One region of the Streptomyces sp. NPDC092952 genome, then DNA from elsewhere that is predicted to be linked to it. Evidence: riboswitches for the same ligand, from Rfam matches in the RefSeq annotation. Region 1 holds a riboswitch; each other region holds the start of a gene.
The links. A riboswitch is a leader RNA that binds a small molecule or an ion and turns the genes downstream of it on or off. The one in region 1 is predicted to bind cyclic di-AMP.

Region 1 (6,918 bases):
GGGTGGGGGCGTTGGCCAGGCGCTTGGCCAACTCGGAGGTCGGGGCGTTCCAGGAGACGGCGGTGTACGCCTTCTTCACGGCCGACTCGTAGGCCTGCGGGCCGGCGCCGTCGCCGCGCAGGGTGAGGATCGTGTTCCCGTTGCGGTCCACGACCGCGACCGAGACCCGCTGGTTCTCCTTCTTCGCCGCGTCCAGCGTCGCCTGCGCCGCCTTCGTCGCGGCCGCCAGGGTCAGGTGCGTGCTCTCCTGGAGGTTGCGGTTCTTGGTGTCGGTCTTGACGGCGGCGGCGGGGGCGGAGGCACTGGCGGAGGCGGCCCCGACCGTACCGGCGACGACGGCAGCGGCGGCGACACCGGTCAGGACACGGGCGCGCAGCGACAGCTTCTTCATGGTGAACGACTCCTCGGATTCGGCCAGCGGGTTCGGGGACTTCCACGTTCCCGCTCTGACATCCATCCTCAAGCCGTGCCCGGCCCGTACCCGTCGGCCTGCGGGCTCCCTTCCGGGCCCTCGACGGACGACGGACGGGTCCACCGATCGGCTGATGCGCTCCCGGCGTACGGGCGCCGGGTGGCCAGAGCTTCCCGAAGGCCCGTGGCCGGCCGTCCACTCGCCGTAGAAGATCCTGCTCCGATGCCCGCAGGGGGCGCCGTGAGCGCTCAGGCCAGGAGCTTCGCCTTCGCGCGCTGGTACTCCTCGTCCGTGAGCGCGCCCCGGTCCTTGAGGTCGGAGAGCTTCGCCAGGTCGTCGGCGTGGCTGCTCCGGGTGCCGGGCCCGCCCGTGCCCGCGTCGGGGGAGTTGGCGGCGTCGCGGACGTACGACCTGAAGGCGCGCTCGCGGTCCTGCGCGTCCTTGATGTCGTGCTCGGCCATGGCCGGACCCCGGAAGATCAAGTACAGCAGTACGCCGAGGAACGGCAGGATCAGGACGAGGATCAGCCAGCCGGCCTTGGCCCAGCCGCCGAGTTCGTGGCTGCGGAAGATGTCCGTGATGATCTTGAACAGCAGGAACAGCCACATGATCCAGAGGAAGAACACCAGCATGGTCCAGAAGAGGTTGAGCATGGGGTAGTCGTCCACGGATCTCTCCTCGGTCGACGCGCGTGTTCCGCACGGTGATGGACAGGGGTAAATCAGTCATATCACCGCATATATGGGCTCGCCTGTTGTCTGCCGATGGCCGGTCGGTGGACCGGGGTGGTCAAGAGGACGTCGGGGATGGCGTAGAGTTGGGTTCACCGACGCGGGGTGGAGCAGCTCGGTAGCTCGCTGGGCTCATAACCCAGAGGTCGCAGGTTCAAATCCTGTCCCCGCTACTGAAGAATCGGGCCCGGTACGCAGACAGCGTGCCGGGCCCGATTTGTTTTCTCCCGGGCATGAGCGGGTACCTCCTTCGGCCGACGCGGAGTCGCCGCCCGTTCCCGCTCCGGTGAGGCTGGGGGCGGGGCGCGGCGCTGTCCGCGGCCGCGTGCGTACCGGGCAGGAGACCACAGGTGTGGAAGTGGGAGAAGAGGCGCGGTCGGCACGCCGGGGGTGACACCCGCGGCCGGAGCTTCGTCCGTACGCTGCCCGCGCTGATGATCCTCGGCGGACTGCTCTTCGACAGCCTCACCCCGCAGACCTTCACCGCCATTCCGCTCTTCGTGGCCGCGCCGCTGATCGCCGCCCCGTTCTTCTCGCTCGCCAGCACGATCCGGACCGGCGCCGCCTCGATGCTGGCGGTCATCCTGCTGCGCCTCTACAGCAGCACGTTGCCGGAGGTCGTGCCGCTGATCGAGCTGCTCACCCTGGCCACCGTCTCGATCCTCGCGGTCGTGATCAACGGAGTGGTGCGGCGGAGCAACGAGCAGCTGGCCTCCGCCCGGTTCATCGCGGAGACGGCCATGCGCGCGGTGGTGCCCCAACCGGCCGCCCGGATCGGAGGACTTCAGGTCGCGGCACGGTACGAGGCGGCGCAGGCGGACGAGTACGTCGGCGGCGACCTGTTCGCCGTGGCGGACACCCCGCACGGGGTGCGGATGGTGGTCGGGGACGTGCGGGGCAAGGGGCTCGGAGCCGTGGAGACGGTCGCGGTGGTCATCGGGGCGTTCCGCGAGGCGGCCGAGCAGGAGTCCTCGCTGGCGGACGTGGCGGGCCGGCTGGAGCGGGCGCTGTCCCGGGAGGAGGCGCGGCGAGGCGGGCTCGACGTGCTCGAAGGCTTCATCACCGCCGTACTGGCCGAGATCCCGGCCGGGCTGTCCCGGGTGCGGGTCGTCAACCGGGGCCACCCCGAGCCGATCCTGCTCCACCCGGACGGGGCGCTGGAGGTGCTGCGCCCCTCGGTGCCCGCGCTGCCGCTCGGCATGGGGCTGGGGGTGTGGTCGGAGCGGACGGACGAGTGGGAGCTGCCGGACGGGACGACGCTGCTCCTCTACACGGACGGCCTCTCCGAGGCGCGGAACGCCGAGGGGGTCTTCTACGACCCGGCGGCCCGGCTGCGCGGGCGGATCTTTCCGGGGCCGGAGAAGCTGCTCTCCGCGCTGACCGACGACGTACGCCTGCACACCGGTGGCGAGACGACCGACGACATGGCGCTGCTCGCGGTGGTGCGTCCCGCGCAGGGGCAGCCGGACCGGCGCCGGACCGTGCCGATCGTGGGGGCGGAGCAGGGGTGAACGGGCCGGGAGCGGGACTGGACGGCTGGGGGCGGGGCTGCACGGGCGCGGGGCGGGACTGAACGGGGGCGCGCGGGACCGGGCCGAACTGCCGCAAGGGGATGCCACCGTGCGTAATCGAAGGACGCCGCTCCGCATAACATTTGACATAACGTCAGAAACGAGTCGGCCGCTGAGTGATGGTCAAGTAGGCCTGTTGGTATGGCTATGTCCCGTAAAGTCCAGGCCAAAGACGTGAACGATCAGTGGGAACAGCTTGGAATGGGGCCCCGGTGTCTATTAACGTTCGATAACGCAGCGCGGTCGTCCCAGCCGTCATCAATGGCGGCGCCGTGCGCGAGCGCCGAATCCCGCAAGGGAACCGGGGAACCACCACCATGGGGTGAATCGGACACCTGTGTCTCGTGAGAGACGGAGGTGCCCGTAGGAGACCTTCCTGCTCCGAACCCGTCAGCTAACCCGGTAGGCGAGAAGGAAGGAAAGGAGTGCGCCCCCGTGGCGTCCAACAAGCCTGCCCCAGAAGCCCCTTCCCGGTTCCAGGGCGATCACGGCGATTACGGCACCGGCTACGGCGTTGCCGACTACGGCTACGGCACCGGCCTCGACGCCGACCGCACCGGTGAGTTCACCACCGACTTCCGCTCCGACGCCGGCGACGGCGAGGCCGAGCGCGGCTGGAGCGAGTGGAACCCCACGGAGGAGACGGTCCGCCCGGTGCGCGGCCGGCACCGTGTCGCCAAGCAGCGCACGGGACTCGCCCGCAGCTCCACGGTCCTGGGTGTCGGCGTGATAGCGGCGGTCGGCGCGGGCGGCATGGCCACCGCGCAGGGCAAGCCCCCGGTCTCCATCTCGGTGCCGGACGCGATCACGAACAACCTTCCGGACGCCAAGTCCCTTCCCGGCGTGGGCGCCCTGTTCTCCGACGGGTCCCAGACCGACGGGGCGGACCAGGGCGAGACCGCCCCGCTCACCACCGCCGGCATCACCACTGCCGAGGCCGAGCAGGGCACCACGGACGCCGGTGAGGCGCTGCGCGCCCGCATTCTCCAGCAGGCCGAGCAGCAGCAGGACGCTGCCGCCGCCGAGGCGAAGGCGGCCGAGGAGAAGGCCGCCGCCGAGAAGGCCGCCGCCGAGGCGAAGAAGCAGCAGGACGCGGCCGAGGCCAAGGTCGCCGCCGAGAAGAAGAAGGCGGAGGAAGAGGCCAAGAAGAAGGCGGAGGCGCTGCGGCTGGCCAAGCTCGCCGCCAGCTACTCCCTCCCGACCTTCTCGTACACGATCACCTCGACCTACGGTCAGGCCGGGTCGATGTGGGCCTCCGGCCACCACACCGGCCTCGACTTCGCCGCCCCGACCGGCACCCCGATCAAGGCCGTCCACAGCGGCACGATCAAGTCGGCCGGTCTGGCCGGTTCGTACGGCTACCGCACCGTGCTGGAGCTGGACGACGGTACGGAGATCTGGTTCTGCCACCAGTCGTCGATCGGCGTCAGCGTGGGCCAGAAGGTCACCACCGGCGAGACCATCGGCCGGGTCGGCGCGACCGGCAACGTGACCGGTCCCCACCTCCACCTGGAGGTCCACACCCCCGACGGTTCGGGCGTCGACCCGATGGCCTGGTTCCACAGCAAGGGCCTCAACCCCTGATCCGTCCTTCGGACACCGCTCCCCGCGCCGGTTCCCCCGGTGCCGGGGCCGGTCCGTCCGGCCCATGAACCCCGGCAGCCCCGACGCTCTCCCCCCGACGTCAGGGCTGCCGGTCCTTTTGGCTGCCAGCCCTTTTCCGCTGTCGGCCCTTTCCCGCCGCTGGTCCGTTTCCACGGGCGTCTTCCACGGGCGTCCGTTCGGGTGGACGGTCCGGTGCGGGCGGAATAGCGGGCCCGCCGGGGTTCGTTGATCCACTCATGACTTCTCTTCGCCCGCTGGGCTCCTCCGGTCTCCAGGTCTTCCCGCTCGCACTCGGCGGCAACGTGTTCGGTTGGACGGCCGACGAGGCACAGTCCTTCGCCGTGCTGGACGCGTACACCGCGGCCGGGGGCAACTTCGTCGACACCGCGGACGGCTACTCCGCCTGGGTTCCGGGCAACGAGGGCGGGGAGTCGGAGACGGTCATCGGGAAGTGGCTCGCCTCCCGCTCCGACCGCGACGACCTCGTCATCGCCACCAAGGTCTCCACCCACCCCGACTACAAGGGGCTCGCCCCGGCCAACATCAAGGCCGCCGCCGAGGCGTCGCTGCGCCGGCTCGGCACCGACCGCATCGACCTCTACTACACGCACTTCGACGACGAGTCCGTGCCGGTCGAGGAGATCATCACCGCCCTGGACCAGCTGGTGAAGGAGGGCAAGGTCCGGGAGATCGCCGCCTCCAACATCAGCCCCGAGCGGCTCCAGGCCTCGCTGGACTTCTCCGAGCGCGAGGGCCTGGCCCGCTACGTCGCCCTCCAGCCGCACTACAACCTGGTCTCCCGCGACACGTACGAGGGCGCGCTCCAGGACACGGTCGCCCGCGCCGGGCTGGCCGCCGTGCCGTACTTCGCTCTCGCCTCGGGCTTCCTGACCGGCAAGTACCGTCCGGGTGCCGAGGTGGAGAGCGCGCGGGCCGGGAGCGTGGCGCAGTACCGCGACTCGGAGCGGGGACAGAAGGTCCTGGCCGCGCTGGACAAGGTGGCCGAGGCGCACGACGCGCAGATCGCGACCGTCGCGCTGGCCTGGCTGGCCTCCCGGCCGACCGTGGCCGCGCCGATCGCCTCGGCCCGTACGGTCGAGCAGCTGCCCGCGCTGGTGGCCGTCGCCGACCTCGTGCTGACCGAGCAGGAGCTGGCCGAGCTCACCGAGGCATCCGCCTGATCCGACGGCCGGGGCCGCGCGCCCCGGCCGTCGCTACGGGTGCGGGTACGGGCCGTACGCCGGGTGGGGCGCCTGCGCCGGCTGCGGGTAGGCGACGGGCCGGGCGTACGGCGCGTACGGATACGTGTACGGGCTGCCGGGCCGGACGGGCTGCGGATACGGGCCGGTCTGGGCGTACGGGTTCTGCTGAGTGTGGGGCTGTGCGTGGGGCGGGAGCGGATGCTGTTGCGCGTGGGGCGGGAACGGCTGCTGCTGGGCGTAGGGGAACGGCGGCATGCGGTGGGGGCGCAGCCGCCCCGTCACCTGCGCCGCGTACGTGAGCGCCGGAACGGCCACCTCCCGGCGCTCCCACAGAAGGCGCAGCAGCTCCAGCTCGCGCTCGGCGAAGTCCGGGCCCGCCTCGCCCCGGCGGGCCCCGAGCCGCAGCGCGGCCAGCCTGGTCGCGAAGGACTCGTACTCCACGACGGCGACCGCGGCCGCCTTCCCCTGGGCCTTCGCCGCCGCCTTGTCCGCGGCCGCGACGGTGTACTGATGGCGGGCCATGTCGCGGGCGATGCCCCGGGCCCGCATCGAGGAGAGCGCGAGCGGCTCCACCGGGGTCAGCCAGCCGGCCGCCGCGTAGGCGGGCAGCTCGGCGCAGAGCGTACGGAGCCTGCGGTAGCGCGACCAGATCGCCAGCCATGTCACCAGGCCGAAGACCGGGACCATGAACACCCCGTACACCGCGTAGAAACCCAGCGGGCTCAGGACCGCCGAACCGTTCCACAGCGCGTGCATGCCCATCGCGAGGACGAGCCCGAGCAGCGGCAGCAGGACACGGCGGAGCTTCTGGTGACGCAGGCTCGCCGCGGCGAGCCCGAAACCTATGCCGGTCAGTGACGTGAAGAGCGGGTGCGCGAACGGCGACATCACCGCCCGCACGAAGAACGTCGCCGCCGTCATCGCCGGGACGCCCGCATGACCGATCTCCTGGTCCTCGCCGAAGGCGTTGCCCAGGTACAGGATGTTCTCGGTGAAGGCGAAGCCGCTCGCGGTGAGCCCGGCTATCGCGATGCCGTCGACGACACCGGTGAACTGCCGTCTGCGGAACAGGAAGATCAGCAGGACCGCGGCGGCCTTGGCGCTCTCCTCGACGAACGGCGCTATCACCGTGGCCCCGAGGGTGTCGGCGTTCGACGGATCGGTGGTGGTCGTGGCTATCCACCGGATCGCGAACGAATTCGCCAGGAGCGCGACCAGGGCGGCGGCGAACGCTCCCCAGGCGAAGGCGAACAGCAGATTCCGCCAGGGACTCGGCTCGATCCGGTCCAGCCAGCGGAACGCGGCCGCCAGCAGCGGGACGGGCAGCACGGCGAGCCCGAGGCCGACGAGAAAGCCCTGCGTGCCCGTCTGGTCACGGACCAGGGCCAGGATCGTCA
Region 2 (6,918 bases), on a different contig from region 1:
ATCGCCGACGAGTCGTACTCCTCCAGCCCCAGGGCGACGGCGGCGACCGTGGTGACCGTGCCGGCCAGGCCGACCAGGGTGGCCGCCCCGGTGAGCGGGACGCTCTCGGCCGCGAGGTCGAGGGCGGCCCCGATGTCGGCCCTGACCGCCTCGACCTGGTCGGGGGCCGGCGGGTCGGTCAGGACGCCGTCGCGGACCAGGTGCCGCTCGGTCATCCGTACGCAGCCGATGTCCACGGAGCGGGCGGCCCGCACCCGGTCGTCGCCGACGACGAACTCGGTGGAGCCGCCGCCGATGTCGACCACCAGGTACGGCGTCGGGAGGTGCTCCTGGCCCGCGAGCTCCCGGGTGGCGCCGGTGAAGGAGAACTCGGCCTCCTGGTCGCCGCTGATCACCTCGGGCTCGACGCCGAGGATGTCGACCACGCCGCGGACGAAGTCGTCCCGGTTCTCCGCGTCCCGGGAGGCGGAGGTCGCGACGAAGCGGGGCTTGCCCGCCCCGTACTCCTCGATCACCGCCGCGTACCGGCGGCAGGCCGCGAACGTGCGCTCCAGCGCCTCGGGGGCCAGCCGGCCGGTGCGGTCGACGCCCTGGCCGAGGCGGACGATCTCCATCCGCCGGTCCAGCTCGACGAGTTCACCGGTGGACGGGTCCGCGTCGGCGACGAGCAGGCGGATGGAGTTGGTACCGCAGTCGATGGCGGCCACGCGGGTCATGGTGCTGCTCCTGTGGAGATCGGGCCCCTCCGGCGGACGGGGCGCGGGGTGGGGGCGCGGAAGAAGGGCGGTCAGCCCGCGTCCGGCGCGCCGTCCTGCGGGGCGCAGGGCGTGACGCACGGGCCCTTGCGCCACCACTCCGGCAGCATCGCGATCGCCTCGTCGCCCAGCGGGTTCACGCCCGGCCCGGCGGCCAGCGAGTGCCCGACCAGGACGTGCAGGCACTTCACCCGGTCCGGCATGCCGCCCGCGCTCGGGAAGCCCTCCAGCACCTCGATGGCGTCGCGCCGGGCGATGTAGTCCTCGTGGGCGGCCCGGTAGGCGGCGGCCAGCTCGGGGTCGGTGGCGAGGCGCTCGGTCATCTCCTTCATGACCCCGTTCGCCTCCAGCGTGCCGATGGCGGAGGCTGCGCGCGGGCACGTCAGGTAGTACGTCGTCGGGAACGGGGTGCCGTCCTCCAGCCGGGGCTGCGTCTCGACCACGTCCGGGTTGCCGCAGGGGCAGCGGTGCGCGATGGCGCGCAGGCCGCGCGGCGGGCGGCCCAGCTGCTGCTGGAACGCGGCGATGTCCGCCTCGGTGGGCGCGGTGGACTCGGTCTGGGGAGGAGGGGTTTCCATGCCTGCCTAGGTTCTGATCGGGTCTGCTCGAACTGCGGTACTACGGGGACGGGCGGCGGGAAGGTCAGCCGCGGTCGGCGCTGTCGACGCCGTCCCACAGGTTGGAGTGCCAGGGGCGGCCGGAGCCGTCCGTCCGGCCCTGGCGCTCCTTGACCGCGTCGGGGTCGACGACCGTGTAGCCGGTCTCCCCCGGAAGAAGGTAATGCAGATGCGTACGGGCCAGCCGCCTGATGTAGGCGTCGTCCTGGAGCCGCGCCTTCTCGTCGCGCAGCTCCTCGGTGCGTTCCTTGGCCTGCTGCGCGAGGCGCCGCTGGTCGGCGATCTCGTCCTGCTGCGAGACGTAACTGCGCATCGGGTACGCGAGCACGACCACCAGGGAGCAGACGACGAGCGCCAGGAACGCCGCCCGGCCGGTGAGCCGCGAGCGGCGGGCCTGGCGGCGGTTCTGCGAACGGTAGACGCGGGCGGCGGTCTGCTCGCCGAGCAGTCGCAGCCGGGTCGCGGTGGAGAACCGGTCCCGGTCCTTCGCGGCCATCTCTCCGCCTCCCCATTACGCACGTCCGTCCCCGCACACGGTACGGGACCGAGTGCGGGGACGGACGGAGGCCGGGGCCGTTCGCGGCGCGCACTGCTCCGCGAGAGGCGTTTCCGCAGGCCCGCGGAGTGGCGGCGCCTGCGGGTGCCTACTGGTCCGCGGAGCGGCTGTGCCTACTGGTCCGCGGAGCGGAACCGGGGGAAGGCGGAGCGGCCGGCGTACACCGCCGCGTCGTCGAGGATCTCCTCGATGCGCAGCAGCTGGTTGTACTTGGCGACGCGGTCCGAGCGGGCCGGGGCGCCGGTCTTGATCTGGCCGCAGTTCACGGCGACGGCGAGGTCGGCGATGGTGACGTCCTCGGTCTCGCCGGAGCGGTGCGACATCATGCACTTGAAGCCGTTGCGCTGGGCCAGCTCGACGGCGTCCAGGGTCTCGGTCAGCGAGCCGATCTGGTTGACCTTGACGAGCAGGGCGTTGGCGGAGCCCTCCTCGATGCCGCGGGCCAGGCGCTCCGGGTTGGTGACGAAGAGGTCGTCGCCGACGATCTGCACCTTGGCGCCGAGCCTGTCGGTGATGACCTTCCAGCCGGCCCAGTCGTCCTCGAACAGCGGGTCCTCGATGGAGACCAGCGGGTACGCGGCGACGAGCTCCTCGTAGTACTCGGTCATCTCGGCGGCCGAGCGGGACTTGCCCTCGAACTCGTACGTGCCGTCCTTGTAGAACTCGGACGCGGCGACGTCGAGCGCGAGCGCGATGTCCTTGCCCGGGACGTAGCCGGCCTCCTTGATGGCCTCGACGATGAGGTCGAGGGCGGCGCGGTTGGACTCCAGGTTCGGCGCGAAGCCGCCCTCGTCGCCGAGGCCGGTGGACAGGCCCTTGGTCTTCAGGACCTTCTTCAGCGTGTGGTAGACCTCGGCGCCCCAGCGCAGGGCCTCGGAGAAGGACTCCGCGCCGATCGGGGCGATCATGAACTCCTGGATGTCCACGTTGGAGTCGGCGTGCGAGCCGCCGTTCAGGATGTTCATCATCGGAACGGGCAGCAGGTGCGCGTTCGGGCCGCCCAGGTAGCGGAAGAGCGGCAGGTCCGAGGCCTCGGAGGCGGCGTGGGCGACGGCCAGCGAGACGCCGAGGATGGCGTTGGCGCCGAGCGAGCCCTTGTTCTCGGTGGCGTCCAGGTCGAACATCGCCTGGTCGATCAGCCGCTGCTCGGTGGCGTCGTAGCCGACGAGCTCCGGGCCGATCTGCTCGATCACGGCGAGGACGGCCTTCTCGACGCCCTTGCCCTGGTAGCGGTTGGGGTCGCCGTCACGGAGCTCGATGGCCTCGAACTGACCGGTGGAGGCGCCGGACGGAACGGCAGCACGGCCCGTGCTGCCGTCGTCGAGGCCGACCTCGACCTCGACCGTGGGGTTTCCGCGGGAGTCGAGGATTTCCCGGGCTACGACGACGTCGATGGACGGCACGTGGCATCTCCTTCTGGGATATGACGCTGTTGGTGCAGGGTCGCTTTGGCCTTGCGACAAGAGCCTAACCGGCCCGGCCCGCCCGCCCCCACGACCGCCCGACCCCTGGGACGAAAAACGACCCGAGAGACCTCATTGCCGGTCATACCGCCCAAAATTTACCGGTCGGTAACTACAACAGTTGAACGCACCCCCGCTCCCCCGAGCGGAGGGAGCGGGGAAGCCGGCGCAACGGCCGGGGGACGGCATCGCCCCGGTCCGGTGCGCACGGGGGGATGCGCGCCGGACCGGGGCGGCCTGGAGGGGAGAGCCCGCGCCGCGGGGTCCCGTGTTACTTCGTCAGGTGCAGCTGCTGACCCGGGTAGATCAGGTCGGCGTCCTCGACGATGTCCTTGTTCAGCTCGAACAGCCGCTGCCAGCCGCCCTTGACGCCGTGCTCGGCGGCGATCCTGCTCAGCGAGTCGCCCTCGACGACCTTGTACTCGCCGTCGCCCTTCTTGACCTTCTCGCCGGTCGGGGTGGTGACGGTCTTCTTCGACTCGGCGCTCGGGGCCTGGCCACGGTCCGAACGGGAGGCGGCGGGGGCCTCGGTGCGCTCGGCCGGCTTCGGCTGCGCCTGCTTCTTCGGGGCGGCGCTCTGCTGCTCGGAGGCGCCGGAGCCGGCGGTCGAGTTGGCGGAGGAGTTCGAGGACGAACCGGTGTCGACGCCCGGGTCGACACCGTCGTTGGTCAGGCCGCCGGCACCGGCGCAGGCCCAGGCACCCGGGCCCTGGAGGGCGAGGAGGCGCTCGGCGGTGGCGATCTGCTGGGCCTTGGTGGCCAGGTCGGCGCGCGGGGCGTACTGGGTACCGCCGGCGGCGGCCCAGCTCGACTGCGAGAACTGCAGGCCGCCGTAGTAGCCGTTGCCGGTGTTGATGGACCAGTTGCCGCCGGACTCGCACTGGGCGACGGCGTCCCAGGTGGCGACGGAGGCGGCGGAGGCGTTGGTGGCGCCCATCAGCGGCACGGCGACGGCGGCACCCGCGACACCGGCGAGCGTGACGAGGCGGACGGCCTTGGACGGGCGGCGGTGCTTGCCCTTGCTGGAAAGCAGCATGGAACTTCTCCTCACCGACGCCTACGAGGTGAGCTGTCGGGTTCGGGCCGAGTGAGTTGCCCGGTCGCACGTCCTAGCACGCGACTTCACCCCAAGCCTGATCCGATACGTCGTCCCGACGTCCGGACCCGGCGGCTTACCTGGGTCCCCCGCTCCTGCCTACGGCGCTGTACGCGTCTGTTTTCCCTTCGACCGACGGCAGGATTCGGCGTGACGGTCGACGGGGCCCGCGGTGCGAGCGATTCCGACCGTAAACATACGCAAGCCCTACATTCAAAGATGGACACATCAGACAATCAGCCCGTACTTGCATCTGAAGAATTACTGTTTCCGCAGGTCGGGGCGGGGTGGAAGGCCCTCCGAATCGCGACACGCCGGAAGACGCAAAGAGACCCATGTCTCACTTACGCATAAGTGGACATAGGTCCCTGAACTACCCCGGTTTCCGAGGCGTTTTTAGGCGGTTTCCGGACCGCCGACCGCTCGCCCCTACTCGGCCTTCACGCCGAGATCGAGGCTCTGACCGGGGAGGATGAGGTCCGGGTCGGAGCCGATGACGTCCTTGTTCGCCTCGTAGAGCGCGGGCCAGCCGCCGGGGACCTTCTGTGCATCAGCAATCGTCCAGAGGTTGTCCCCGGACCGGACGGCGTACGTGCCGTCGGCGGCCTGCCCGGCCGTGTCGCGCGCGTCGCCGCCGCGCGAGGCGTGCCGGCCGGACTCGCGGTGGCCGCCGTCCGCGCCACGGCTCTCGTCGGCGGCCGGGGCGCCGCGGTGGCGGCCGTTCGTGCCGCTGGAGGACTCGGGCGAGGCGGAGTCGTCCTGGCCGGCCTTCGACGGCGCGCCGGTGGAATCGGACGGGGTGGCCGAGGGCGAGGTCTCCGCGGACGGCGCCTTCGAGCCCTTCCCGTTCCCGTTCGACCCGCCCTTGTGCTTGCCGGAGTTGCCGGACGAGCCGTCCGAGCCGTCCACCGCGTCCGCACCCTCCCAGGCGCTGTGGGGCGGCGTGACCACGTCCGACGTGTCGTCCTGCTCATCCCCGGAGGGGGTCGTGCCGGGGTCGACGCCGGGCAGCGAGCCGTCCGTCGCCAGGCCGGAGATGACCGCACAGCTGGGCCACGCCTGCGGCCCCTTGTCCGCCAGGACCTTCTCGGCCACCGCGATCTGCTGCGCCCGGCTGGCGAGGTCGGCGCGGTCCGCGTAGGTCTCGCCGCCGTACGCCTTCCAGACCTCCGGCGAGATCTGGAGGCCGCCGTAGGAGCCGTTGCCGAAGTCGGCGCTCCAGGCGCCGCCGCTCTCGCACTCGGCCACCCGGTCCCAGGTCGTGGCCTCGGCCGCGGACGCGCCCGACGCGCCGAGCAGCGGAATGGCGATGGCCGATCCGGTCACGCCCGCTGCGACGACGATGGCCGGTGCCTGCCGGGGGCGACGGTGCCTGCCGTTCGCGGATCCCATGGAATTGCCTTCCGTGTGACTGACGTCTGACTCGTGGGTCGAACGGTGAACCTAGCCGCACTCGAACGCGCGTCACAAGTCGATGCAGCGCGGATCACGTGAAAGTCACAGAGTTGACGAGGCATCAGTTTCTGGTGCGGCGCACTCCGGCGTGAACTGCACCGGGAGCGTGCGGAGTCCGCGCATGATGAGCCCGCCACGCCACCGCAAATCGGTCGGTTCCACCGCGAGTCGCAGGTCCGGGAGACGGTTCAGCAGGGTGGCGAGCGCGGTCCGTCCCTCCAGCCGGGCGAGCGGCGCGCCGAGGCAGTAGTGGATGCCGTGCCCGTATCCGAGGTGCTGATTGTCACGTCGGGCGAGATCGAGGGTGTCGGGGTCCGGGAAGCGGTCCGGGTCGCGGTCGGCGGCCGCGAGAACCACGAGCACCGGGTCCCCGGCCTCGATGGACTGTCCGCCGAGCGTCAGCGGTTCGGTGGCGAACCGCCAGGTGGCCAGCTCCACCGGGCCGTCGTAGCGGAGCAGCTCCTCGATGCCGGTCTCCAGCAGCTCCTCCTCCCCCGCGTCGAGGGAGCGTTGCAGCCGTTCGCGTTCCCCGGGGTTGCGAAGCAGGGCATACACCCCGTTTCCGATCAGGTTGACCGTGGTCTCGAAGCCGGCGAAGAGCAGGATGAAGGCCATGGCGGCGGCTTCGTTCTCGGTGAGGTGCTCGCCGTGGTCGCTGGCCCGGATCAGCCCCGAGATCAGGTCGTCGCCGGGCTCCTCCCTCTTGCGGTGGATGAGTTCGGCGAGGTAGCCGCGCATCTTCTTCACCGACCGGGCGACGCCGCCGCGCGGGCCGCCGCCGTGGCGGATCATCATGCCCGCCCAGTCCCGGAAGTCGTCCTGGTCCTCGGGCGGCACGCCGAGCAGGTCGCAGATGGCGTAGATGGGGAGCGGGAAGGCCAGGTCGTGGATGAGGTCGGCCTCGCCGCTCTCGGCGAAGCGGTCGATGAGCCGGTCCGTCAGTTCCTGCACGCGCGGGGCGAACCCGGCGACCCGG
Region 3 (6,918 bases), on a different contig from region 1:
CTGCGCCCACGCCTTCCACGGGCTCACGACGGGCTCCCTCTCGGTCAACGGCGAGAAGGGCTTCCGGGACGGCTTCGCGCCGCTGCTGCCCGACACCGCCATCGCGCTCGGCGACCTCGACGCGCTCCGGCGCGAGCTGGCCCGCGGCGACGTGGCGGCGCTGGTCGTGGAGCCGATCCAGGGCAAGGGGGTCCACGCCGCGCCCCCCGGCTTCCTGCGCGCGGCGCAGGAGCTCCTCCACCGGCACAAGGCGCTGCTCATCGCCGACGAGGTGCAGACCGGCCTCGGCCGCACCGGCGACTTCTACGCGTACCAGCACGAGGAGGGCGTCGAGCCCGATCTCGTCTGCGTCGCCAAGGCACTCTCCGGCGGCTACGTGCCGGTCGGCGCGACCCTGGGCAAGGACTGGATCTTCCGCCGCGTCTACTCCTCGATGGACCGGGTGCTGGTGCACTCCGCGAGCTTCGGCTCCAACGCCCAGGCGATGGCCGCCGGGCTCGCGGTGCTCGCGGTGATGGAGGACGAGGAGATCGTCGCCCGTGCGCGCCGCACCGGCGACCTGCTGCGGGAGCGGCTGACCGCCCTGGTCGACCGGTACGAGCTGCTGCACGAGGTGCGCGGGCGCGGGCTGATGATCGGCATCGAGTTCGGCCGGCCGTCCTCGCTGAAGCTGCGCAGCCGCTGGACGATGCTCCAGGCGGCCCGCAAGGGGCTCTTCGCGCAGATGGTCGTGGTGCCGCTGCTCCAGAAGCACCGCATCCTCACCCAGGTCTCGGGCGACCACCTGGAGGTGATCAAGCTGATTCCGCCGCTGGTGATCGACGAGGCGGACGTCGACCGGTTCGTGGCGGCCTTCACCGAGGTGATGGACGACGCACACGGCGGGGGTGGGCTCATGTGGGACTTCGGGAGGACACTGGTGAAGCAGGCGGTGGCCAACCGCTGAGGGTTTTTGCCTGAGAGGCAAGAAATTTGCCTCTCAGGCAGGTTGCCTGGCCCAATGGGTACATGAATCCTCCCGAAGGAGGGGCGGCCGAGGAGCTGCCCGGTGTCGCGCCCCGCCTGCGCGACCTGCGCAGGAGCCGCGGCCTCACCCTGGAGAGCGCGGCGCAGCGGGCCGGGCTCTCGCCCGCCCATCTCTCCCGGCTCGAAACGGGCCGCCGTCAGCCCTCGCTGCCGATGCTCCTGGGCCTCGCCCGGATCTACGGCACGACCGTCTCCGAGCTCCTCGGCGAGATGCCCCCGGAGCGCGACGCGGTCATCCGGGGCGGTGCGTACGAGGGGGCCGAGGCCGACGGCTGGATGTACCGGCGGGCCGGCGGCTCCGGCCGGGCCATGCAGGCCCTCCGCGTCCGGGTCCCGCCCGGCGCCCAGGGCGATCTCGTCCGGGTCCACCCCGGCGAGGAATGGCTCTACGTGCTCTCCGGGCACCTCCGCGTCTGGCTCGGGGACACCGTGCACGACCTCGCCCCCGGCGACAGCGCGCACTTCGACTCCCTCACCCCGCACCGGATCACGGCCACCGGCCGGGAGGGCGCCGAGCTCCTCTTCGTCCACACCCTGCTGCAGAGCCCCGCCGCCGAGCTGTGCCTCGGCGGCGGAATCCACCACTGAGACCGGTTCCCGGTCGCCAGAGAGGACCGTCATGTCCGATTCCGAGAACTACGACCCGCTCGGTTCCAGCAAGCACTACGAGGCCCAGGAGTCCAAGTTCCCGCGCGGCATCGTGATCCGGCTCATCGCCTATCTCGTCGCCGGGCACGTCGTCGCCGCCTTCCTCTACCTGCTGTTCGAGGTGGCAGGCAAGGGCTGAGCGCCCCCGGTCACGCCTGGTCGAGGAGCCGGTCGCGCAGCCGCTCCCGGGTCTCGGGAGCGAGACCGAGCCCCTCGGAGAAGTACCGCTCCGCGGAGCCCCAGGTCTCCTCGATGGTGTCGAAGGCCGCGGCGAGATACTCGGCGCGGGCGCCGAAGAGCGGGTTCAGCAGCTCCATGACCTCGGCCGACATCCCGGCGGGCGAGGTGTCGCTGCGGCGTATCCGGTAGCGGCGGTGCGCGTCGTTGGACTTGAGGTAGTCGGCCTCGATGGCCTCGCGCTCGACCCCGACGGCCAGCAGCGACACCGCGATCGACAGCCCCGCCCGGTCCTTGCCCGCCGCGCAGTGCATCAGCGCGGGCACACTGTCCTCGGCCAGGGCGTGCAGCACCCGGCCGTGCTCGGCGGTGCGCTCCCGGATGATCGAACGGTACGAGGCGACCATCCGGGCCACCCCCTTGCCGTCGCCGAGGACGGAGCGCAGCTGGTCCATGTCGCCGTCCCGGACCATGCGCCAGAACTCCGCGCCGTCGGCCGGGTCGGAGAGCGGGATGCTCACGTTCCGCACACCCGGCAGCTCCACGTCCGCGCCGTCGAGGCGGCGGTCGGCGGAGTTGCGGAAGTCGAAGACCGTGTGCAGCCCCAGGCCGCCCAGGAAGGCGGCGTCCTCGGTGGTGGCGTGCGCCAGGTGACCGCTGCGGAAGAGCCGCCCGTACCGCACCCGCCGGCCGCCCACGGTGGGCAGACCGCCCACGTCGCGGAAGTTGCGGACGCCCGCCAGCTCGGGCTCCGTCGACGGGACCTGCGGCAGCTGCTGCGTCACGGTTACTCCAGGAATGTCCGGCGCCGCTGGTCGTCGGCGGCACGACTGCCGCGACCCTACGGCATCGATTCCTCAGGCAACCATCTCGGGCCCCGGCTGTCGATACCCGGGCGAACCCGGGTCTGTCGGCGGCCCGCCCACCCGGCGCATCCCCCCGAGGCACCGTTGCCCGCACCTCCCCGGCGGCCGATGATGTGCGGAACTGTCGGAAAATGGGGGCGCGATGATCGAGACGGGTCGTACCGGCCGTACCTGGCTGCTCACCGGCGAGAACAGCGGCTACGCACTGGCACTGACCGAACGGGACGAGCTGCTCCATCTGCACTGGGGCCCGAGGATCGGACTCGCCGCCGCCGAGGCCCTGGCGGCCGCACCCGACCTCCCCCACCGGAGCTTCGAATCCCCCCTCGACGGCCACGAGGAGTACCCGGTCGAGGGCGGCCCCCGGTTCGTCCGCCCCGCGCTCTCGGTCCGCACCCCGCTCGTCCGCGGCACCGAGTGGACCTTCCGGGGTGCCGGGACCGACGGCGACGAACTGCGGATCGGCTTCACCGACGCCGTGCACCGGCTCGGCCTCACCCTGCACTACCGGATGCGGGACGACTCCGACGTCGTGGAGCGCTGGGCCACCGTCGCCCACACCGGTCCGGACGGCCCGCCGCTGGAACTGCTGCGCGCCGACGCGGCCGCCTGGTCGCTGCCGGCCCGGGACGGCTGGCGGATCGGCCGGCTGCACGGCCGCTGGTCGGCCGAGACCCGGATCGAGCGCGCGGAACTGCTCCACGGCGAGAGCGTCATCTCCAGCAGGCGCGGCCACACCGGCCACCAGTACCTGCCGTGGGCCGCGCTGGACGCCGACGGCGCGGCGACCGAGGAGAGCGGCGAGGTCTACGGCTGCGCGCTCGGCTGGTCCGGCTCCTGGCGGATCTGCGTGCAGCGGCTGCCCGACGGGCTCGTCCAGATCACCGGCGGCGCCGGGCACGACGAGTCCGGGCTGCTCAGGCTCGCCCCGGGGGAGTCGTACACCACGCCCGTCTTCGCCGGGCTCTGGAGCGACCGGGGCTTCGGCGGGGCCAGCCGCGCCTGGCACGCCTGGCAGCTGGCCCATGTGATCCCGGACGCCGGGACCCTTCGGCCGGTGCTCTACAACTCCTGGGAGGCGACCGGCTTCGACATCTCGCTGGACCAGCAGCGGACCCTGGCCCGGCGTGCCGCGGACATGGGGGTGGAGCTGTTCGTGGTGGACGACGCCTGGTTCGGGCGGCGGACCAGCGACCGGGCCGGACTCGGCGACTGGACCCCGAACCCGGACCGGTTCCCCGGCGGGCTGAAGCCGCTCGCCGACGAGGTGCACGCACTCGGCATGCGGTTCGGCATCTGGGTCGAACCGGAGATGGTCAACCCCGACAGCGACCTCTACCGGGCGCACCCCGACTGGGTCCAGCACGTCCCCGGCCGGACCCGCACCGAGTACCGCAACCAGCTGGTGCTCAATCTGGCCAGGCCCGATGTCCGGGAGTACCTCTGGGAGCAGCTGGACGCACTGCTCTCCGGTACCCCCGTCGACTACGTGAAATGGGACTTCAACCGCTGTTTCACCGACCCCGGCTGGCCCGGCGAGGAGTACCCGCAGCGGATCTGGACCGCCCATGTGGACGCCCTGTACGCGCTGATCGACCGGCTCAGGGCCGCGCACCCGCACGTCGCCTTCGAGTCCTGCTCGGGCGGCGGCGGCCGGATCGACCTGGGCATCCTCTCCCGTACCGACCAGGTGTGGACCTCCGACAACACCGATCCGCTCGACCGGCTCGCCATCCAGGAGGGGTTCAGTCACCTCCACCCGGCCCGGGTGATGGCCGCCTGGGTCACCGACAGCCCGAACCGCCAGCTCAACGGCAGGGTCAGTTCGCTGCGTTTCCGGTTCGTGAGCGCGATGGCCGGAGTGCTCGGCATCGGCGGGAACCTCGCCGAGTGGAGCGAGGAGGAGCTGGCCGAGGCGCGTGGCTGGGTGGATCTCTACAAGGAGATCCGCCCCGTGGTGCAGCAGGGCGCGCTGTACCGGCTGCGCGAACCGCGCGGCGGACTCGGCGCCGTCCAGTACGTGCACGGCGAGGAGACCGTGGTCCTGATGTGGCTGGAGGCGCAGCGGTACGGGGAGCGCCCGCCGGCCCTGCGGCTGCGCGGGCTCGACCCCGCTGCCACGTACACCTGCCGGGACACGGGGGCGGTCCACCACGGTGCGGTCCTGTTCCACCAGGGACTGGACACCGGACTCCGGGGCGATCTCGACGCGCGGGTGCTGCGCCTGCGACAGGACTGAGCAGCCGGGCATGTCCGTAATGCGCGCTTTTTACGAACATCTCCCGCTTATAAGGGAGATGGTCGGCGGCCCGTGAGCGGGATCATATTCGTGACGGTGTGTGGCGGCGGACGGGACGGGAATTCCTTTCGCCGCGCGGAATAACAAGATCCGTAATCCACGGAGGGTGACCGGAATTCCGTTCCGAATTCCCGAAGCGGAATACCGGCGGGGAACCAGGTGCTTGTTCTCGCCGTCCCGGCTCGCTTACGGTCACCGCATTCCGGACGGCCCGCCCAATCCTGCCGCCGACCGGAATTCACATCCACTTATCGCGTGGCAGGAGCGGGGGAACCAGGTAGGCCGCCGGCCGGAGAGATCCGGACGGCTAGGGGTGAAGCCGCACACCGTGCGGCCGGGCATCTCCAGCCCGAACCCGACAGCTCACCTCGCAGGCGCCGGAGAGGAAAGACGCCATGCCCATCACGGGTAAGCACCGCCGTCCCAAGGTCGGCCCCATCGCCCGAGGCTTCGCCGCGGTCAGCACCGGTGGCGCCGTCATCGCACTGCCGCTGCTCGGTGCCACCGGCGCCCACGCCGCCGACCAGGCCACCACGCCGGAGCAGGCCCCCGTCGCGCACACCGCGCCGAAGGCCGCCCCGCAGGCCGGACCCGCCACGTACTCCGTCGTCCCCGGCGACTACCTGTCGAAGATCGCGGCCGAGCACCACGTCGCGGGCGGCTGGCAGAAGCTGTACCAGGACAACCGCGAGGTCGTCGGCGGAAACCCCAGCCTGATCCTCCCCGGCATGAAGCTGACCCTCGGCGCCGCCGCCGGTACGGCCGCGCCCACCGGTGCCGCAGCCGGTACGGCCGCACCGTCGAAGGCCGCCCCGGCCGCCGAGCAGCCCGCCCCGGCGGACCAGGCGGACCCGGCTGCGGAGGAGGCCCCGGCCCCCGCCCCGGCCACCGAGGACACCGGCTCCGGCTACGTCCACCCGGTCCCCGGCAACCACACCACCAACTACCGGGCCTCCGGCTCCAACTGGTCCAGCGGCAGCCACACCGGCATCGACTTCCCCGTCTCCACCGGCACCGGCGTCAAGGCCATCACCTCCGGCACCGTCGTCACCGCCGGCTGGGGCGGCGCCTACGGCAACCAGGTCGTCGTCAAGCACGCCGACGGCCACTACTCGCAGTACGGCCACCTGTCCTCCCTCTCCGTCTCGGCGGGCCAGTCCGTGAGCGCCGGCCAGCAGGTCGGCCTCTCGGGCGCCACCGGCAACGTCACCGGCCCGCACCTCCACTTCGAGGTCCGCACCGGCCCCGAGTACGGTTCGGACATCGACCCGATCGCCTACCTGGCCTCGCACGGCATCTCCGTCTGAGCGTGACCCGGAGCAGGACGAAGGAAGGGGCGGTGCGCGGTGGCGCACCGCCCCTTCCGCCTATTCCCCCTTTGCCAAAAACTGACCGGGTGGTCTATGTCACCACCCGTCAACCCTTTATTACGGTCGCGTAGGTCACATTCGACGGTGCAGGATAAGCGCTTGTGGCAGACGATTCGAGAAAAATGCAGCGTGGCGTCAACAACCGACAGGGCGTCATCGGGTCGTACGCGGCGATCGGCGACAGCTTCACCGAGGGAGTCGGTGACCCCGGCCCGGACGGAACATTCGTCGGCTGGGCGGACCGGTTCGCGGTACTTCTCGCGGACCAACTCCCGGACCCCGATACGGCACACGACGCCGAAGGACCCGCACACCCGGAATTCCGATACGCCAATCTCGCCGTACGCGGACGCCTCCTCGACCAGATCGTCGAGGAGCAGGTGCCGCGTGCCAAGGAGCTCGCCCCCGACCTGGTGAGCTTCTGCGCGGGGGGCAACGACATCATCCGGCCAGGAACCGACCCCGACGACGTGGCCGAACGCTTCGAGCGCGCCGTCGCCGAGCTCACCGGCGCGGTCGGCACGGTCATGGT
Region 4 (6,918 bases), on a different contig from region 1:
GGTGACGTCATCGCGTACTCGGGCAACACCGGGAACTCGACCGGCCCGCATCTGCACTTCGAGGTGCGGCCCGGCGGCGGCGCCGCGGTGAACCCGCTGCCGTGGCTGCGCAGCCACGGCGTCAACCCGACCTGAGCCGCAACGCGGAGGGGGCCCGAGCGCATCCGCTCGGGCCCCCTCCGCGTTTTCTCCGCCTACAGCTTCTCGACCGGGGCGTAGCGGAGCAGCAGCTTCTTCGGGCGTTCGTCGCCGAAGTCGACCGTGGCCTTCGCCTGGTCGCCGACGCCCTCGACCGCCGTCACCGTGCCGAGCCCGAACTGGTCGTGCGTGACCCGGTCCCCGACGGCCAGCGTGATCGTCGGCTTGTCCGAGGTCCGCCGGGTCGCGAAGCCCGAGGGGCCGGAGCGCGCGCGGGAGGCGGAGAGCGAGGACGTGATCCCCGAGGTCGGTCCCGCCGAGGCGGCCATCGGGCCCTTCCGCCGCCAGTCCAGGTGCTGGTCCGGGATCTCCTCCAGGAAGCGGGACGGCGGGTTGTACGACGGCTGGCCCCACGCGCTGCGCATCGCCGCCCGGGTCAGATAGAGCCGCTCGCGGGCCCGGGTGATGCCCACGTAGGCGAGGCGCCGCTCCTCCTCCAGCTCCTTCGTCTGCCCCAGGGCCCGCATGTGCGGGAAGACGCCGTCCTCCATGCCGGTCAGGAAGACGACCGGGAATTCGAGGCCCTTCGCCGTGTGCAGGGTCATCAGCGTGATGACGCCGGAGCCGTCCTCGTCCTCGTCGGGGATCTGGTCGGAGTCGGCGACGAGCGCGACCTTCTCCAGGAAGTCGGCGAGCGTACCGGCGCCCTCCTCGCCCGCCTCGCCCCGCTCCTGCTCGAATTCGAGGGCGACCGCGGCGAGTTCCTGGAGGTTCTCGATCCGGGTCTCGTCCTGCGGGTCGGTGGACGCCTGGAGTTCGGCGAGGTAGCCCGTACGCTCCAGGACCGCTTCCAGGACCACCGCGGGACCCGCGCCCGACTCGACGATCGTGCGCAGCTCCTCCATCAGCGTGTTGAACCGCTTGACGGCGTTGGCGGAACGGGCGGCCATGCCGTACGCCTCGTCGACCCGGCGCAGCGCCTGCGGGAAGGTGATCTTCTCGCGCAGGGAGAGCGCGTCGATCATGGCCTCGGCGCGGTCGCCGATGCCGCGCTTGGGCACGTTGAGGATGCGGCGCAGCGGGACGGTGTCCTCGGGGTTGGCGAGGACGCGCAGGTAGGCCAGGATGTCGCGGACCTCCTTGCGCTCGTAGAAGCGCACTCCGCCGACGACCTTGTAGGGCAGGCCGACGCGGATGAAGATCTCCTCGAAGACGCGGGACTGCGCGTTGGTCCGGTAGAAGACCGCCACGTCACCGGCCTTGGCGTCGCCCGCGTCGGTCAGCCGGTCGATCTCGTCGGCGACGAACTGCGCCTCGTCGTGCTCGGTGTCGGCGACGTAGCCGGTGATCCGGGCGCCGGTGCCGGCGTTGGTCCAGAGGTTCTTGGGGCGGCGGCTCTCGTTGCGTTCGATGACGGCGTTGGCGGCGGAGAGGATCGTCTGCGTGGAGCGGTAGTTCTGCTCCAGGAGGATCGTCGTCGCGTCGGGGTAGTCCTCCTCGAACTGGAGGATGTTGCGGATGGTCGCGCCGCGGAAGGCGTAGATCGACTGGTCGGCGTCACCGACGACGCACAGTTCGGCCGGGGCGTCGTTCTCGCCCGCCGGGCCGACCAGCTCGCGGACCAGGGTGTACTGGGCGTGGTTGGTGTCCTGGTACTCGTCGACCAGGACGTGGCGGAAGCGGCGGCGGTAGTGCTCGGCGACGTCGGGGAACGCCTGGAGCAGGTGGACCGTCGTCATGATGATGTCGTCGAAGTCCAGCGCGTTGGCCTCGCGCAGCCGGGACTGGTACATCGCGTACGCCTGGGCGAGGGTCTTCTCGAAGCCGTCGGCGGCCTGGCCGGCGAAGGTCTCCTCGTCGATCAGCTCGTTCTTCAGGTTGGAGACCTTGGCCGTGAACGACTTCGGCGGGAAGCGCTTCGGGTCGAGGTCGAGATCGCGGCAGACCAGGGCCATCAGCCGCTTGGAGTCGGCCGCGTCGTAGATCGAGAACGACGAGGTGAAGCCGAGGCGCTTGGACTCGCGGCGCAGGATGCGGACGCAGGCGCTGTGGAAGGTCATGACCCACATGGCGTTGGCGCGCGGTCCGACGAGCTGCTCGACGCGCTCCTTCATCTCGCCGGCGGCCTTGTTGGTGAAGGTGATCGCCAGGATCTGGCCGGGGTGCACCCCGCGCTCGGCGAGGAGGTGGGCGATCCGGTGGGTGAGCACCCGGGTCTTGCCCGAGCCGGCCCCGGCGACGATGAGCAGCGGGGAGCCGGCGTGGACGACCGCGGCGCGCTGCTCGGTGTTCAGCCCGTCGAGGAGCGCCTCGGGGTCGATGACGGGGCGGGGGGCGCCGTCGCGGTAGTAGGCGTCCCGGGGCGGCGGGCCGTCGAACACGCCATCGAACAGCCCCTCCGGCACCTCCTCGGGCGCGGTGTCCTCGGGGGGCGGCGGGGGCTCTTCCTCCGAGTGCTGGAGGCCGGCCAGGAAACTGTCGTCAAAGAGGCTGCTCATCGCTTGTCGAGTCTACGGGCTGGCCCCCGGCGCCCGGCGGCCGTTCGGGGAGACGGTACGGAGCGGCAGCGGCGGCCCACGCGGGGTGAGCATCCGGACCCCCGTTACGCAGGTCACGAAAATGTATCGGGCATTTCGAACATCAACCTTCCCAGCGGCACCACGGGTTGGCTAGCGTGCTCGACCGGGCGGCCCGGCCCCCTTGCGGCGACCCACGCCGAGCGGGCGCCCGCGCCGAATCCGGGCTGCCCGTGCGGGAGTCCGGAGCCGGGGATCCACCACGCACCATCGGGGTGAATCGGTCCTTCCCCCACACATGGACCGTAGGGCGGCCTTCCGTTCGCCCGAACCCGCCCTGTCCCGGCAGGCGGTCCACGGAAGGAGATGCCCCTCTTGGCATCGCACCGCAAACCGCGCGCCCGGGTGCGTTCCACCGCACCGGCCGTCGGGCTCACCACCGCGGCCCTGGCGTCCGTGACGCTGCTCTCCACGCAGAGCGCGGTGGCCGCGCCGAATCCGAGGCCGAGCGTCGAGGACGTCCAGAAGCAGGTGGACGACCTCTACCGGCAGGCGGGCACCGCGACCCAGAAGTACAACCGGGCGAAGGAGGCGTCCTCCGCCCAGCGCGCCAGGGTCGACGCCCTGCTGGAGGACGTCGCCGAGCGCGCCGACAAGCTCAACGAGGCCCGCAGGACGCTGGGCGCCTTCGCGGCCGCGCAGTACCGCAACGGCTCCATCGCGCCGACCGCCACGTTCTTCCTGGCCGACGACCCGCAGTCGTACTTCGACCAGAGCCAGCTGATGGACCGGATGACCAACCGCCAGCAGAAGGCGGTCACGGACTTCCGCGTCCAGCAGGAGAGGACCGCGAAGAAGCGGGCCGAGGCGGTACGGAGCCTGGAGACGCTGACGACGGCCCAGGCCGATCTGCGCACCAGCAAGCAGGACGTCCGGACGAAGCTGACCGAGGCGCGCACGCTGCTGTCGAAGCTGACCGCCGAGGAGAAGGCGCGGCTCGCGGAGATCGAGCGGAAGAAGGAGGCGGAGGCGGCGCGGAAGGCCGAGGAGCTGGCGAAGCAGCAGGCCGAGGCCGAACGCAAGGCCGCCGAGGACGCGAAGAAGTCCGGCGGCACGGGGACCGGCACGGGCACCGGGTCCGGCACGGGCAGCGGCACCAGCAGCAAGGCCGAGCAGGTTCTCGCCTTCGCCCGCGCCCAGATCGGCAAGCCGTACGTGTGGGGCGCGACGGGCCCGGCGTCGTACGACTGCTCCGGGCTCACCCAGGCCGCCTGGAAGGCCGCCGGTGTGGACATCCCGCGCACCACCTGGGACCAGGTCAAGATCGGCACCCGGGTCGCGACGGCGGATCTGCGCCCCGGTGACCTGGTCTTCTTCTACGACGACATCAGCCACGTCGGCATCTACAAGGGCGACGGGATGATGATCCACGCACCGAAGCCCGGGGCGAACGTGCGCGAGGAGTCGATCTACTACATGCCGATCTACGGCAGCGTGCGCCCGGCGTAGTCCACGACGGAGTCCACGACGGGCTCCATGACGCCCGCCACGACCGAGGCACGCGCGCCGCGCACCGGCTGCCGGGTCCGCCCGGCAGCCGGGAGCGGGGTCAGACCCAGAGCGTGGCGATGAAGATGTTGGCGAGCGTGAGCCCGCCGACCGCCGCGAAGGCCCCCTTGTCGACCTTCTCCTCGTCCCGCTTGATGTAGACGAGCGCGAGGATGACGACCAGGATCAGCAGCTTCACACCGATCTTGATGTTGTTCACGTGGCCGCCGTCGGCCTCGCGCATCCCGACGAGCGCGATACCGGTGACCAGCATGGTCAGCGCACCGTGCAGCATCGCCGGGACGAAGCGGGCCGTGCCCGCGCCCATCGCCTTCATCTGGGTGAGGAATCCACCCAGCAGGGAGGCGATGCCGATGATGTGCAGGGCGACGAAGGCATGAATGAGTACGTCCATGAGGCCGCAGCCTAGCCATGGCCATACCACCCCCCGACAGGCAGGTCCACCTTCGCCGGGCAAACACGCCTCCGTGTCGCTCGGCTCGCACCTGTACCAATTGCGTGACTCTGGCGTAATTTTTCCGATCAATCGACGGCATTGCCACGCCAAAAACGAGCAATATGCGTCATTACGACTCCGGCCCGTGTCCCGGGTTTAGCGTCACTGACGGACCGGGCGCCCCGCCCCGACGGGACCGGCCACTCCGCCGAACGTACCGGCGGGCCCGCCGGTACCCCCCGTCGGGCAGTCGTCAGGAAGGACGCACGCCCCCGTGGCAGCGCATCGGAAACCCAAGCAGCGCCTGTACACCGGCCCTGCTGCCCGCACCGCGGCGACCCTCGCCCTCACCGGGGCCGCCACCGCCGCCGCACTGCCCGGCCCCGCGGCCCACGCCGAACCGCAGCGCACCCCCGCCCAGGTCAAGTCCGAGGTGGACCGGCTGTACCACGAGGCCGAGATCGCCACCGAGCGGTACAACGGGGCGAAGGAGAAGGCCACCGCCGCGGAGAAGGCCCTCGACGACCTGCGCGACGAGGCCGCCCGCCGCACCGAGCGCCTCAACACCTCCCGCGACGAGCTGGGCGCCTTCGCCGCCGCGCAGTACCGCACCAGCGGCCTCGGCCCCTCCGTGCAGCTGGCGCTCTCCTCCGACCCCGACCAGTACCTGGAGCGCGCCTCCTACCTGGACCGGATCGCCGACCGCCAGTCCGTCGCGCTCGACCGGGTCCGCCGGCAGGTCGCCCGGATCGCCACGCTCCGCGCCGAGGCCAAGGGGCAGCTCGCCGACCTGACCGCCCGCCGCGCCGAGCTGAGGAAGAGCAAGGCGACGATCACCACCCGGCTGACCGAGGCCCGCCGGCTCCTCGACCGCCTGACCCCGACCGAGCGCTCCTCGTACGAGAACAGCGACCACGGCTCGGCGGTCCGCGCCTCCCGCTCCCTGCCGCGCGGCTCCGTCCAGGCGCCCAGTGCCCGCGCCGCCGCGGCCGTCGCCTTCGCGTACGGGGCGCTCGGCAAGCCGTACGTGTGGGGCGCCACCGGCCCCTCCTCCTTCGACTGCTCCGGGCTCACCCAGGCCGCCTGGCGCTCCGCCGGGGTCTCGCTGCCCCGGACGACGTACACCCAGATCAACGCCGGACGGCGGGTCTCCCGCTCCGAACTCGCCCCCGGCGACCTGGTGTTCTTCTTCTCCGGCATCAGCCATGTCGGGCTCTACATCGGCAACGGGCAGATGATCCACGCCCCGCGCCCCGGCACCCCGGTCCGGATCGCCCCGATCGACCAGATGCCCTTCGCCGGGGCGACCCGGGTGGCATAGGCTCCCCGACGCCGGTCCGGGCCGTCCGCCGTCACGGCGGCGGCCCACCACCGATCAACCGGCCCGAGGACGAACCGACATGCCCGTGGACGCCGACGTCCAGACCCACGCCCGCACGCTCGCCCAGCGCTCCCCGGACCACCTCCGGGTCGGGCCGTTCACCGTGCGGTACAACCCCGACTGGTCCCTCAAGTACGCCAATTACGCCATACCCGACCAGGACGCGGAGCCGACCGCCGAGGACATCGACGCGCTGGTCGCCGCCTTCCGGGCGCACGACCGGCTGCCCCGGCTGGAGTTCCTGCCCGGCTCGGCGCCCGCGGTCGAACCCGCGCTGCTGGCCGCCGGGTTCACCGTCGAGAACCGGGCCCCGATCATGGCCTGCGTCCCGGACGGGCTGCGGACGCCGAAGCCGGTGCCGGAGCTCACGACCGTCGAGCCGTCCACCGAAGCCCAGTTCGCCGCCGCCGCGCTCGTCCAGCACCACGGCTACGGCGGGACCGGCGAGCCCGAGGACGGCACGGCGCGGTGGCTGCGCACGGCGGCCGAGGGCGGCGGGGTCGCGGCCCTCGCCACGCTCGACGGCGTACCGGTCGGCGCGGGCGGCTGCTCCGTACCGGTCGACGGGCTCACCGAGCTGGCCGGGCTGGCCGTCGCCGACGCCTACCGCCGCCGGGGCATCGGCGCCGCGCTCTCCGCCCACCTGACGGCCACCGCGTTCGAGCGCGGCTGCCGGGTGGTGTGGCTGGAGCCGGCCGACGAGGCCGTGGAGCGGATCTACGCGGGCATCGGCTTCGACCGGATCGGCGAGAAGCTGAACATCTCGCTCGACCCGGCCTGATGTCGCGGTGGGGTCCGGCGGCTCAGACCAGCCGCCGGGCCGTCGCCCACCGGGTCAGCTCGTGCCGGTTGGAGAGCTGGAGCTTGCGCAGCACCGC

Region 2: it holds a riboswitch for cyclic di-AMP, as region 1 does, so the genes downstream of both, ACIQGQ_RS11410 (transglycosylase family protein) here and ACIQGQ_RS07730 (M23 family metallopeptidase) in region 1, are expected to answer to the same signal.
Region 3: it holds a riboswitch for cyclic di-AMP, as region 1 does, so the genes downstream of both, ACIQGQ_RS21980 (peptidoglycan DD-metalloendopeptidase family protein) here and ACIQGQ_RS07730 (M23 family metallopeptidase) in region 1, are expected to answer to the same signal.
Region 4: it holds a riboswitch for cyclic di-AMP, as region 1 does, so the genes downstream of both, ACIQGQ_RS02190 (NlpC/P60 family protein) here and ACIQGQ_RS07730 (M23 family metallopeptidase) in region 1, are expected to answer to the same signal.

What each region holds. Positions count from the first base shown of each region.
Region 1 covers NZ_JBIVPT010000003.1:17,029-23,946, reverse strand. The annotation lists gene ACIQGQ_RS07750 (heme-binding protein) at 1-391, opposite strand, end outside; gene ACIQGQ_RS07745 (SHOCT domain-containing protein) at 661-1,080, opposite strand; tRNA gene ACIQGQ_RS07740 (tRNA-Met) at 1,243-1,316, shown strand; gene ACIQGQ_RS07735 (PP2C family protein-serine/threonine phosphatase) at 1,494-2,654, shown strand; cyclic di-AMP (ydaO/yuaA leader) riboswitch at 2,986-3,138, shown strand; gene ACIQGQ_RS07730 (M23 family metallopeptidase) at 3,150-4,298, shown strand; gene ACIQGQ_RS07725 (aldo/keto reductase) at 4,556-5,500, shown strand; gene ACIQGQ_RS07720 (PrsW family glutamic-type intramembrane protease) at 5,534-6,918, opposite strand, start outside.
Region 2 covers NZ_JBIVPT010000004.1:83,695-90,612, forward strand. The annotation lists gene ACIQGQ_RS11390 (exopolyphosphatase) at 1-716, opposite strand, end outside; gene ACIQGQ_RS11395 (DUF501 domain-containing protein) at 788-1,333, opposite strand; gene ACIQGQ_RS11400 (septum formation initiator family protein) at 1,398-1,868, opposite strand; gene eno (phosphopyruvate hydratase) at 2,042-3,331, opposite strand; gene ACIQGQ_RS11410 (transglycosylase family protein) at 3,663-4,427, opposite strand; cyclic di-AMP (ydaO/yuaA leader) riboswitch at 4,431-4,604, opposite strand; gene ACIQGQ_RS11415 (transglycosylase family protein) at 4,917-5,879, opposite strand; gene ACIQGQ_RS11420 (cytochrome P450) at 5,985-6,918, opposite strand, start outside.
Region 3 covers NZ_JBIVPT010000009.1:18,146-25,063, reverse strand. The annotation lists gene ACIQGQ_RS22005 (aspartate aminotransferase family protein) at 1-946, shown strand, start outside; gene ACIQGQ_RS22000 (XRE family transcriptional regulator) at 1,009-1,614, shown strand; gene ACIQGQ_RS21995 (DUF6126 family protein) at 1,646-1,813, shown strand; gene ACIQGQ_RS21990 (tyrosine-protein phosphatase) at 1,824-2,636, opposite strand; gene ACIQGQ_RS21985 (alpha-galactosidase) at 2,860-4,956, shown strand; cyclic di-AMP (ydaO/yuaA leader) riboswitch at 5,252-5,408, shown strand; gene ACIQGQ_RS21980 (peptidoglycan DD-metalloendopeptidase family protein) at 5,412-6,323, shown strand; gene ACIQGQ_RS21975 (SGNH/GDSL hydrolase family protein) at 6,488-6,918, shown strand, end outside.
Region 4 covers NZ_JBIVPT010000001.1:493,455-500,372, forward strand. The annotation lists gene ACIQGQ_RS02180 (M23 family metallopeptidase) at 1-135, shown strand, start outside; gene pcrA (DNA helicase PcrA) at 195-2,636, opposite strand; cyclic di-AMP (ydaO/yuaA leader) riboswitch at 2,859-3,022, shown strand; gene ACIQGQ_RS02190 (NlpC/P60 family protein) at 3,030-4,163, shown strand; gene ACIQGQ_RS02195 (hypothetical protein) at 4,264-4,617, opposite strand; gene ACIQGQ_RS02200 (NlpC/P60 family protein) at 4,934-5,980, shown strand; gene ACIQGQ_RS02205 (GNAT family N-acetyltransferase) at 6,060-6,821, shown strand; gene ACIQGQ_RS02210 (response regulator transcription factor) at 6,844-6,918, opposite strand, start outside.